DNA from 2 places in the Glycomyces sp. NPDC048151 genome. Region 1 is predicted to be linked to the other one. Evidence: riboswitches for the same ligand, from Rfam matches in the RefSeq annotation. Region 1 holds a riboswitch; the other holds the start of a gene.

Region 1 (5,684 bases):
GCGTATGTCAGCCACACCGGCGCGGGCTCGCCGCTTCTGGCCGATGTGGACCAGGGACTGTTCAGTCCATTCGGGATGGTCCCTCAGGACCGTTCGGGCCCTGAGCAGCCGCGACTGCTGTGAGTCCGCGATCGGGAGCCGTGCCGAGTTCCCACGCGATGACAGGCGTATGGGCCACAATAGTCGGGTAACCGCACTCTGACGCTGAGCGCATCCGCGCGCTGGGAGGCCCCGATGGAGCACACCGAGGAGGACACCGTTCCTCTGCACCGGCCGGATGCTCCAGGGTGGTCGCCGTTCGCGCCGCCAGGCGCGAACCATGAGTACAGCGCGCCGCCGGAATCGAACCACGAGTACGTCGCGCCGCCGGAGGCGAGCGAGCAGTACTACGCGTCTTCGGAAGTGCACCAGCAGGACAGCGCTCCCGAGGACGTCATGCAGCAGCCGCACCACGCCGGTCCCGTCCGCAATCCGCGCCAGGGCGACCACGTGCCGAGCGCGCCGCCCCCGGCCGCGACGCCCATGCCCGGCCCGGCGGCTCCCTACGATTCGCCGCCCGCGCAGTACGAGGCGCCGCAGGAGCCCAGGCTCGTGGACGGCTGGCCCGCGCCGCCCGGTCCGGCCCCTGTGGACTACCAGGTCGGCGCGCCTCCCGCGCCCGCGCCGCGCACGAACGTCCCGGTCCCGGTGTTCCCCGACCACGCGGGCGCGCTCGAGCGGCTCGGCGTGACCGCCGACGACTTCGCGTCCCGCCGGGTCGTGCCGCCGCGCCCGCCCGTGGCCGAGACCGGCCTGCGCGGCGCGCTCCACCGTTTCAGCCTCGGCATGGTCGCCCTCCCGCCCGGGCCCCGAGAACGTTCACGGCAGCGGGCGGTCGACACCGTGCGCCGCAACTTCGGGGGCCTGCGCCAGATCACCGTCGTCAACCCCAAGGGCGGCGCGGGCAAGACCGTCGCTGTCCTCATGCTCGCCATGACGTTCGGCCGCCACCGCGGCGGCTACGTGCTCGCGTGGGACAACAACGAGACGCAGGGGACGCTGGGCATGCGCGCCCAGCAGGACTTCCACGTGCGGACCGTCCGGGACCTGCTGCGCGACCTCGACCACTTCCGGGGCCCCACGGGGCGCATCGGCGACCTCTCGCAGTACGTGCGCGCCCAGGGCGGCGCGATGTTCGACGTGCTCGCCTCCGACGAGTCGGCGACGGCCGGGGAGATGCTCACGTCGCAGGCGTTCGGCGACCTGCGCGAAGCGGTGTCGCGCTTCTACAAGCTCATCGTCGTCGACACCGGCAACAACGTGCGGGCGGCGAACTGGCAGGCGGCGATCGACGCGACCGACCAGCTGGTGGTGACGATGTCGGCCCGCAACGACTCGGCGGAGACCGCCGCGCGGATGCTCGACCACTTGGAGCAGACCGGCCGCCGCGACCTGGTGCGCGGCGCGGTGTCGGTGGTGTCGATGCCCGCCCACCGCAAGGACGTGGACCTGCCCGCGGTGCAGCGGCACTTCGCGGCCCGCACGAGGGCGGTCCTGCTCGCGCCGTACGAGAAGCTCCTCGACTCGGGCGAGCCGATCCGCTACGACTCGCTGAGCAAGGCGTCGTCGTCGGCCTGGCTGCGGATCTCCTCGGCCGTCGCCGAGGGGCTGTAGGCGGCGAGGAGCCCGACGAGGCCCGCCGCGGCGTCGGCGAGGCGCCGGTCGTCCTCGTCGGCGTGGCCCAGGACGAGCGCGCCCTGCACGAACACGAGGACCGTGGCGGCGAGCCGCGGAGGGTCCGCCGCGGCGTGCATCTCGCCGCGCTCGACCGCCCGTGCCAGGATCGCGGCGAGATCGCGTTCGAGCTCCGTCCAGGCCTCCTGGACGCGGCGCATCGTGGCGGGGTCGTCGGCCAGCTCCACCGCGGCGCGCACCACGAAACCGCCCTCTTTGGAATGGCGGGCCACGACCTCCAGCAGATCGGCCACCACCCGCGGCGCGTCGATGCGCTCGTCGCTCCCGCGCTCGAGGGCGCGGTGGGCGATCGCTCGCAGCTCCGGCTCGGTGTCCTCCCGGTAGCGGCCCAGCGCGGTGATGTAGAGCTGGTGCTTGGACCCGAATGCGGCGTAGAGCCCGGCGCGGTTCATGCCGGTCGCCGCGACGAGGTCCGACATGGAGGTGGCGGAGAACCCGCGCTCCAGGAAGACCCGTGTCGCAGCGCGAAGAACTCTGTCCAAATCGGCGTTCTTATTTCTGCTCACGTTGTGCACCGTATCGACACCCGGTGCTACGGGTCAATAACCGCAAGGCGGGAGTTCACTCGCGTGGCGCGAGTGAACGGCTGCACTGCGCGACCGGTCAGCTTGACACCCAGCGAATCCACCCGCGAGAATGACCCAAATTGCATAGGCGTCTGGCGGGGGAAGTCCGGTGAAAGGCCGGCGCTGACCCGCAACGGTAGTCGCGGTCCGTCAACTCAGACAAACTGCCGAGCACCCTTCGATCCTGCTCGGTCCACCCGCGTGAGCCCGAATGCCCGCCGACGACGCCGTCCGAATTGTCAACGCCTGTCGTGGTCTACAGGCGCTTGCGGCGCCGCCGCCTGCCCGAAGACCCAACTCGCTCAAGGAAAGGTCAGGCAATTGCGCCACCTGCCCGCCCGACTGCTGGCCGCCGCCGCGGTCGTGCCCGTCGCCGTCCTCGCCTCCGCCGCACCGGCTGAGGCCCAAGACGCCCCGTTCGCGCAGCCCGCCCAGGCCGCCGCGTCCTGGCTCGTCGCCCAGTCCGACGGCACCTCCTGGAACGGCGGGGACGTCTCGTCCTCGCTCGACGCCGTCATCGCCCTGGAGGCCGCCCGCGTCGGCGGCGACCAGGTCCAGGCCACCCTCGAGTGGCTCAACAGCAACGAGACGCTCTCCCCGTACGTGTACCCCGCGGTCGAGGGCGCGACCGAGCCCGCGCTCAACGCCGGCGCCGCCGGGAAGGTCATGTACACCGTCGCGACCGCCGGGGGCGACCCGACGAACTTCGCCGAGATCCGCCTCGCCGACGAGGTCACCGCCTCGCAGACCGCGAACGGCACCTACGGCGACGGCACCGCGCCGTCCACCGCGTGGGCCGTCCTCGGCCTCGCCCGCACCGGCACCCCGGCCGGCCCCGAGGCCGCGGCCGGGCTCGCCGCGGTCCAGTGCCCCGACGGCGGGTTCAACTTCGGCGACGTCGACGGCGGCGACGACTGCGTCTCCGACCCCGACACGACCGGTCTCGTCGCGTCCGCGCTCGCGACCCTCGGCGACGACGCCGCCGCCCCGCTGACCGCGGCCGTGGAGTGGCTCGAGGCCGCGCAGGCCGAGGACGGCGGGTTCGACAACGGCTTCGGCGAGAACGCGAACTCGACCGCGATGGCCGCCCAGGCGTTCCTGGCGACCGATCGGGCCGACGCCGCCGAGCGCGCCGTCTCGTTCCTGCTGACGCTCCAGTTCGGCTGCGACAGCGACGCGCCGGGCGCGCTCATGTACACCGACCCCGAGGACCCCGAGTTCGGCGAGGCCTCGCGCCTGCTCGCGACCGCGCAGGCGATCGTCCCGATCGCGGGCCAGGACCTCGCGAACCTCGACGCCACCGGCATCGAGGCCGCCGCCCCGGGCACCGGCTGCGAGAGCGCCGGCGCCGGGGACGAGTCCGCGACCGACGCGGCCGCCGACGAGGACGAGGGTTCGGCCTCGTGGGTGCCGTGGGCGATCGGTGCCGCCGTGGTCGTGCTCGTCGCGCTCATCGTCGCCTTCGCGCTGCAGTCCCGCAAGCGCGGCGCCGGTGCGTCCCCGGCCGGGGACGCGGCGCCCGCCGAGGAGCCGAAGGGCGACTCGGGCGAGGCCTCCGGCGACGGCGAAAGCGCTGACGGCGACGGCACCGACAAGCAATAGTCGGCACGTGTCCCGAAGCGAACGAAACGCAGGCAGCGCCCGCCGGTCCGGCGGGCGCTGCCTGCGCGCTGCGATAGCGGTGCTCTTCGCGGTCCTCTTCCCCGCCTCCCCTGCCGCCGCTCATGACGGCTGCCTCGAAGTCACGGTCGTCGTCGACTTCGGGACGCTCGCGACCGAGCCCGCGACCGGGTGCGCCGCCGACCCGGCGAACGGCCTGGACGCGCTCGCGCAGGCCGGGTTCGCCGTCACCGAGGTCGCCTCGATCCGCGGCATGGTCTGCCGCATCGACGACCTCCCCGAAAGCGACTGCGGCGCAGCGCCTCCCGCGAAGGAGTACTGGTCGTATTGGCGGGCCAACGCCGACGACGAGACCTGGTCCTACTCGCCCGTGGGCGGCGGCGACGCGCGCCCCGACGCGGGCGACGTCGAGGGCTGGGTGTTCGGCGACGGCTCGACCGCGCCCGCGATCACCCCCGTCGAGGCCGCCGAGTCGACCGAGGGGCACGGCCCGGGAGAGCAGACGGAGCGCTCGTTCACGTGGGTCGTCGCGGTCGTCGCGATCGCCGCCGTCGCCGCGCTCGCGATCTGGCGCATGCGCCGCGACCGGCGCGCATGACCGGTCCGAGCAGCGCCGGTACCCGACCGCCGGTCCGGCGGTCGGCATGAGCGGAGCCCGCTCGGGGCCTTCCGCGTCCCGCCGGACCGCCCATCCGGTCGCCTGGTGGGGCTGGGCCCTGCTGCTCGCCACCGCCGCCGGGCGCACCGGCAACCCGTGGCTGCTGCTCCTCATCGTCGCCGTCGCAGGGCTGGTCGTCACCTGGTGCCGCGGATCCGAGCCCTGGTCCGGCGCGTACCGGGTCTTCCTCGTCATCGGCTTGAGCGCCATCGCGGTCCGTATTGCGTTCTACGTCGTCTTCGGCGGCTCCGACGGCCCCACCGTCCTTTTCACCCTCCCCTCCGCGACCCTCCCCGCCTGGGCCGCGGGCTTCCGGCTCGGCGGCGACGTGACCGCCGAAGGCGCCCTCGCCGCCGCCTACGACGGCCTCCGGCTCGCCACCCTCCTCGTCTGCGTCGGCGCGGCCAACGCGCTCGCCAGCCCCCGGCGGCTGCTCCGCTCGGTCCCGGCCGCCCTGTACGAGGTGAGCGTCGCGGTCGTCGTCGCGCTGTCGGTCGCCCCGCAGCTCGTCGAGAGCGTCGGCCGCGTCCGCCGTGCGAGGGCCCTGCGCGGCAACACGGGCCGCAGCCCCGCGAACCTCATGCGCACAATCGTCTCCCCGGTCCTGCACGACGCGCTCGACCGGTCGCTCGCCCTCGCCGCAGCGATGGCCTCGCGCGGCTACGGCCGCGCCGCCGGAATCCCCGCCTCAGCCCGTCGCACCACCGGCGCGTCACTCCTCATCGGACTCATCGGGCTCTGCGCGGGCGCGTACGTGCTCCTCGGCGCCGGGACGCCAGCACCGCTGGCCTGGTCGGTCGTCGCCGTCAGCGCGGGCGTCGCGGCCTTCGGGATCGCGTTCGCCTCCAAGCGGGTCCCGCACACCCGCTACCGCCCCGACCGGTTCGGCGCCCGCGACTGGCTCGTGGTCGCCTCCGGCGCGGCCGCCGTCGCCGGAAGCGTCCTCAGTGGACTCTACGAGCCCGCGGCGCTGTGGCCCGCGACGAACCCGATCACGGTGCCCGACCTGCCGATGTGGGCCGCGGGCGGCATCCTCCTCGCCACCGCGCCCGCCCTGCTCGTGCCGTCCCAAAGAGGAGGAACACCATGAACCCCGGCGGGATCGC
Region 2 (5,684 bases), 120 kb from region 1:
CGCCCCACTGGCCGGGGCCGCCGGCGAGGATTACTGCGCCGGTTTCGAGGTCGGCGGTGGCGGCATCGGCTACGTGGGCGGCGAACTCTTCGACGGTGAGGAGGCTGCCTGCAGCCTCGCGGCGGTGTTCGATGGCGCCCGGTTGGGCCCGTTCGAGGAGGGTCGCGGTGATGGTGCCTTCGATCATGTCGCCGGAGACGGTCACGAAGTCGACGCCGTGCTCTGCGAAGGTCGGGACAAGCGCTTGGAGGGCCTCGCCACCGGCGTGCTTGGAGCGCGCGACGGGTGCGTAGACCGCAAGTGTCTCTTCGTAGGTGCCGTAGAAGTGCGCCTGGTGGCTGGTCACGTAGACGATGCGACCGCCGCGCGGCATGTACGTGAGTGCCTTGGTCGCGAGGTCCACTTGGGCGTCGCGGTTGAGGCGGAGCGCGTAGTCGGCGTCGACGTCCTTCTCGAGGCCGCCGGAGGCGTTGAGTACGAGTACGTCGAGGCGTTCGACGCCCGCGAGCATGGCGTCGACCTGCGCGGCGTCGGTGATGTCGGCTTGGACCGCCGTGCCCGTGGCCCCCCGCTCCTCGACGTCGGCGACGACCTTCTCGGCTCGCTTCGCCTTGTCCCTGTAGTTGACCAGGAGGTGCGCGCCCTCGTCAGCGAGGAGCCGGGCAGTGGCCGCCCCGATGCCCCTGGACGCGCCGGTGATGAGCACCGTCTTGCCTGCTAGCTGCCCCAACGACTCGCCCTTTCTCGAGGGAAATCGGGACAGCGTAATGAACCGTTCGCTTCGAGAGGCGCTGTTCGGGGCTACGAGGGAGTTCTGCCACAGCAACACCCTCTAGAAGCCCATGACCTCGACGCTTAGAAGGTAGCCACCTCAGGGTCATTCGTCGGGAAGCCCTCTGGCATCCCCCATAGGCCGAGATCATCGCTGTAAAGCGAGGCAAGGAAATCCACGACACCGACGTGGTACTCCGACCAGTCACCGTTTTCTCCCGAGACCACGATCGACCAGTCGTCAGGGGATTCCGACCAGGTTCGCCAGAAGAAGTAGTCGCCTACGTCTGACGACCCCCAGAGCAGCAGACCGCCGGGCTCCGGAAACGGCACATAATCTGCGGCGTAGCCTTCTCTGCGCCAATCATCAAGGATCACTGCGGCTCGTCGATGGTCCGTGACGAAACGCGACTCCTCACCAGGATGGGGCAGATGAAGAATAAGAAAATCCTCCAGAACGAGTGCCGGGTAAGCCTCCGCCAGAGCGCGGAAGTCAGAGGGAAGCTCTACCCCCAGCTCTTCGCGCAGTAGGTCCCAACGCACCTCACGCGGCTCGGCCGCGCGGAACTTCACCATCGCGGGGATCGCGGACTCCAAGCTCGAAATCGAACGGCTGACTCGATAAGGGGTGTTCGGCATGACTCTCCATTCAACGCATCGGCCCGGCGGATTACCGCCGGGCCGATATGTTTGCGCCGCTTAGCTCTCGCGGCGGTGGACTTGTTGGGCTCCGGTTTGGTCTCGGGGCATGATCGTGATCTGGTCGACGTTGACGTGGGCGGGTCGGGTTGCGACCCAACTGATCGTGTCGGCGATGTCGTCGGCGGTCAGGGGCGTCATGTTCGCGTAGACGGCGTCGGCGCGGGCCTGGTCGCCTTCGAAGCGGACCAGGCTGAACTCGGTCTCGACCATGCCGGGGTCGATCTCGCAGACGCGAACGGGCTGGCCGATCAGTTCGAGGCGCAGGACGCGGGTCACCGCGGCCTCGGCGTGCTTCGCGGCGTTGTAGCCGCCGCCACCCGGGTAGGGCTGGTGGGCCGCGATCGAGCCGATGACGACGACCTGGCCGTTGCCGGAGGCGACGAGCTTCGGCAAGAGCGCCTTGGTGACGCGGATGGTGCCGAGCACGTTCACGTCGTACATCTGCTGCCACAGTTCGAGGTCGGCCGTGGCGATCGAGTCGAGGCCGAGCGCGCCGCCCGCGTTGTTCACGAGCAGGTCGCAGCGGGAGACGACGGCGGCGAAGGCGGCCACCGAGTCCTCGTCGGTGACGTCCAGCGGCAGCGCGGTCCCGCCGCACTCGGCGGCGACCTCGGCGAGCTTGTCGGCCCGGCGCGCGCCCAGGATCACGTCGAACCCGGCTTTGGCGAGGGCCTTCGCGGTGGCCGCTCCGATGCCGCTGCTCGCTCCCGTGACTACTGCTACAGGTTTGGTGCTCATGGGGCCCGAGCCTACCCATTCGCGGAGCCCTCGTCCCACTCTGCGGCCTCGTCGGGGGCCCGGGCCGGTCAGCGGTCGTACCATCGGTTCCGACGCTGGTTCCGGCGCGGTGCGAACCGCTCCGGCTAAGAGGGAACCTGGTGGGAATCCAGGACTGCCCCGCAGCGGTGAGAGGGAACGAAACCCGCCATAAGCACTGGGCCCGGAACCCTGGGAAGCGGCGGGAATTAGGAGCCGGAGACGGCAGGCCCTCGAGTCCGAATACCTGCCCGCGTACCGCGCGCGACCGCGCGCGGTCCCGTTGTCGCAAGTTCGAGGGAACTGACACATGAAGACGATTTCCACCGTGCTCGGATATCCGCGTATCGGCCCGAACCGCGAGCTCAAGCGCGCGCTCGAAGGCCACTGGTCGGGCAGGCTCGACGCCGCCGGGCTGGAGGCCGCCGCGGCGGCCGTCCGCTCCGGGATGCTCGACGACCTCTCGGTGCTCGACGCGGTCCCGACCGGCACCTTCTCCTACTACGACCATGTGCTCGACACGATCTGCGCCGTCGACGCGCTCGCGCCGCGCCACCACCGCGACACCGAGCTGGCCTCGTACTTCGCCGCCGCGCGCGGGGACGAGGCCGCCGTGCCGCTCGAGATGACCAAGTGGTTCGACACGAACTACCACTACCTGGTCCCCGAGATCGGGCCTGCGACCGCGTTCGCGGCCAAGCCCGCCAAGGCCGTCGCCGAGTTCCTGGAGGCGAAGGAGCGCGGACTCGACGCCCGGCCGGTGCTCCTCGGCCCCGTCTCGTTCCTCCTGCTGGCCAAGGCGAGCGAGGACGCACCGGACGGCTTCGCACCGTTCGACCGGCTCGGCGACCTCGTCGCGGTCTATGCGGAGCTGCTTGCGGCCCTTCGGGACGCGGGGGCGGATCTCGTCCAGCTCGACGAGCCCGCGCTCTGCGGCGATCGCACCGAGGCTGAGCTGGCCGCTGTCTCCGACACCTACCGGCGTTTGAGCGCCGACACCCAGATCCTCATCGCGGGCGGTTACGGGCCGTTCGGCGAGTCGCTTCCGGTGCTCCTCGATGCCGGTGTGGAAGGTGTCGCGCTGGACCTCGTGCGAGGCCGCAGTGACCTCGATGCACTTGAGGCACTGGATGTTTCACGTGAAACATTTTTCCTGGCCGGAGTGGTCGACGGCCGCAACATCTGGCGCGCCGACCTTGCCAACGGCGCGGCCGACCTCGCACGGCTGCAGGCCATCAGCGACCGCGTCGGGGTCTCCTCGTCATCCTCGCTGCTGCACGTCCCGGTGGACTTGGACGCCGAGACCGAGCTTCCCTCGGCCCTGTTCGAGCGGCTTTCGTTCGCCCGACAGAAACTCCAGGAGATCAAGGCCATCGCCGACCCGGCAGGCTCCCGCGAGGCCCGTCCGGCGACCCCGGACGCCTGGCGCGACGAGGCCGTGCGCGAGCGCCTGGCCGCGCTCGGCGCGGACGCCGACCGCCGCGTGCCCTACGCCGACCGGCAAGCGGCCCAAGCCGAACGCGTCCCCCTGCCGCCGCTGCCGACGACCACCATCGGGTCGTTCCCGCAGACCGCCGAGCTGCGCAACGCCCGCGCCGCGCACCGCCGCGGGCTCATGATCGACGCCGACTACAAGGCCCGCATGAAGGCCGAGGTCGCGTCGGTGATCGCGGAGCAGGAGAAGCTCGGCCTTGATGTCTTGGTGCACGGCGAGCCCGAGCGCAACGACATGGTGCAGTACTTCGCCGAGCAGCTGCACGGCTTCGCGACCACCGCCGCGGGCTGGGTGCAGTCCTACGGTTCGCGCTGCGTGCGCCCGCCGGTGCTCTACGCCGACGTCACTCGCCAGGCGCCGATGACCGTCGAGTGGACCTCGTACGCGCAGTCGCTCACCGAGAAGCCGGTCAAGGGCATGCTCACCGGGCCGGTGACGATCCTCGCGTGGTCGTTCGTGCGCGACGACCAGCCGCTCGCCGACACCGCCGACCAGGTCGCGCTCGCACTGCGCGACGAGGTCGCCGACCTCGAAGCGGCCGGGACCGCGATCATCCAGGTCGACGAGCCCGCGCTGCGCGAGCTGCTGCCCGTGCGCGCCGCTTCCCGTGCGGCGTACCGGGACTGGGCGACCCGCTCGTTCCGCGTCGCCACCTCGGGCGTGCGGCCGGAGACCTCGATCCACACGCACCTGTGCTACTCAGAGTTCGGCGAGGTCATCGACGCGATCGCGGCGCTCGACGCCGACGTGACCTCGATCGAGGCGTCCCGCTCCAAGATGGAGGTCCTCGCCGACCTCGACCGCGCGAACTACCGCAGCGCGGTCGGACCGGGCGTGTGGGACATCCACTCCCCGCGCGTCCCGAAGCCCGAGGACATGGCCGAGGCGCTGCGCCTGGCCGTGGCCGCGCTCGGCCCCGAGCGCGTGTGGGCGAACCCGGACTGCGGCCTGAAGACCCGCCGGTATGAGGAAGTCCGCCCGTCGCTCGAAGGCCTGGTCGCCGCCGCCAAGTCGGTCCGCGAGCAGCTCGTCTAGAACGGGACGTGCCCGCCGCGACCCGGCTCCGGCGCTGTCGGGGGCCGGGCGCGGCGGGCACGTACCCTTGCATATGTGGCGATAGACAACTACCGCGTCCTGGCCGAACCGGAGTTCGGCACCATGTCGGGCCTGGCCAAGGCCAGCGCCGACTGGCGACGGCTCGCGCACAACATCGAGACCCTCGGTGCGATCGCCGGGGTGCCGATGATGGCGATGGTCAAGGCCGACGCGTACGGGCACGGCATGGTCCCGGCCGGGCGGGTCTCGGTCGAGGCCGGGGCGGCGAGCCTCGGGGTCGTGACCCTCAGGGAGGCATGGCAGCTCAAGCGCCTGCCGGACCTCGCGGACACCACGGTGATGGCGTTCTTCTTCGCCCCGGACCAGCCGGGCCTGGCCGAGGTGGTCGGCGCGGGGATCGAGCTCGGGGTGTCGTCGATGGCGCAGCTCGACGCGGTCGCCGCGGCGGCCGACAAGGCCGGGCGTCCGGCGCGGATCCACCTCAAGGGCGATACGGGCATGTCGCGAGGCGGCGTGGTCGAGCCCGAGTGGGCGTTCGTCGCCGAAGCGGCGGCGAAGCACCAGGCCGCGGGTTCGGTCGTCGTCGTCGGCGCGTGGAGCCACATGGCGTGCGCCGACGAGATCGGTCACCCGGCGAATATCGAGCAGAAGGCCGCGTTCGAGCGGTTCCTCGGCACGGTGGCCGCGTCGGGCCTGGAGCCGGAGGTGCGACACCTGGCGAACTCGGCGGCGCTCATCTCGGACCCGGAGACCAGGTACGACATGGTGCGTCCGGGGATCGCGTTGTACGGGTACAACCCGGTGCCGCAGTTCGCGGTCGACCTGCGGCCGGTGATCGAGGTGCGGTCGGTCGTCATGTCGGTGAAGCGCCTGCCCGCCGGTACGGGCATCTCGTACGGGCACA

Evidence for each region. A riboswitch is a leader RNA that binds a small molecule or an ion and turns the genes downstream of it on or off. The one in region 1 is predicted to bind cobalamin.
Region 2: it holds a riboswitch for cobalamin, as region 1 does, so the genes downstream of both, metE (5-methyltetrahydropteroyltriglutamate--homocysteine S-methyltransferase) here and ACGGCP_RS01600 (prenyltransferase/squalene oxidase repeat-containing protein) in region 1, are expected to answer to the same signal.

What each region holds. Positions count from the first base shown of each region.
Region 1 is NZ_JBIDBB010000001.1:323,869-329,552, reverse strand. Features, by position in the region: gene ACGGCP_RS01615 (UvrD-helicase domain-containing protein) at 1-123, shown strand, start outside; partial or broken gene ACGGCP_RS01610 (MinD/ParA family protein) at 415-1,653, shown strand; gene ACGGCP_RS01605 (TetR/AcrR family transcriptional regulator) at 1,581-2,240, opposite strand; cobalamin riboswitch at 2,370-2,538, shown strand; gene ACGGCP_RS01600 (prenyltransferase/squalene oxidase repeat-containing protein) at 2,622-3,902, shown strand; gene ACGGCP_RS01595 (hypothetical protein) at 3,910-4,518, shown strand; gene ACGGCP_RS01590 (CbiQ family ECF transporter T component) at 4,565-5,668, shown strand; gene ACGGCP_RS01585 (ABC transporter ATP-binding protein) at 5,665-5,684, shown strand, end outside.
Region 2 is NZ_JBIDBB010000001.1:200,829-206,512, reverse strand. Features, by position in the region: gene ACGGCP_RS00985 (SDR family oxidoreductase) at 1-730, opposite strand, end outside; gene ACGGCP_RS00980 (hypothetical protein) at 856-1,410, opposite strand; gene ACGGCP_RS00975 (SDR family NAD(P)-dependent oxidoreductase) at 1,471-2,211, opposite strand; cobalamin riboswitch at 2,291-2,499, shown strand; gene metE (5-methyltetrahydropteroyltriglutamate--homocysteine S-methyltransferase) at 2,540-4,759, shown strand; gene alr (alanine racemase) at 4,835-5,684, shown strand, end outside.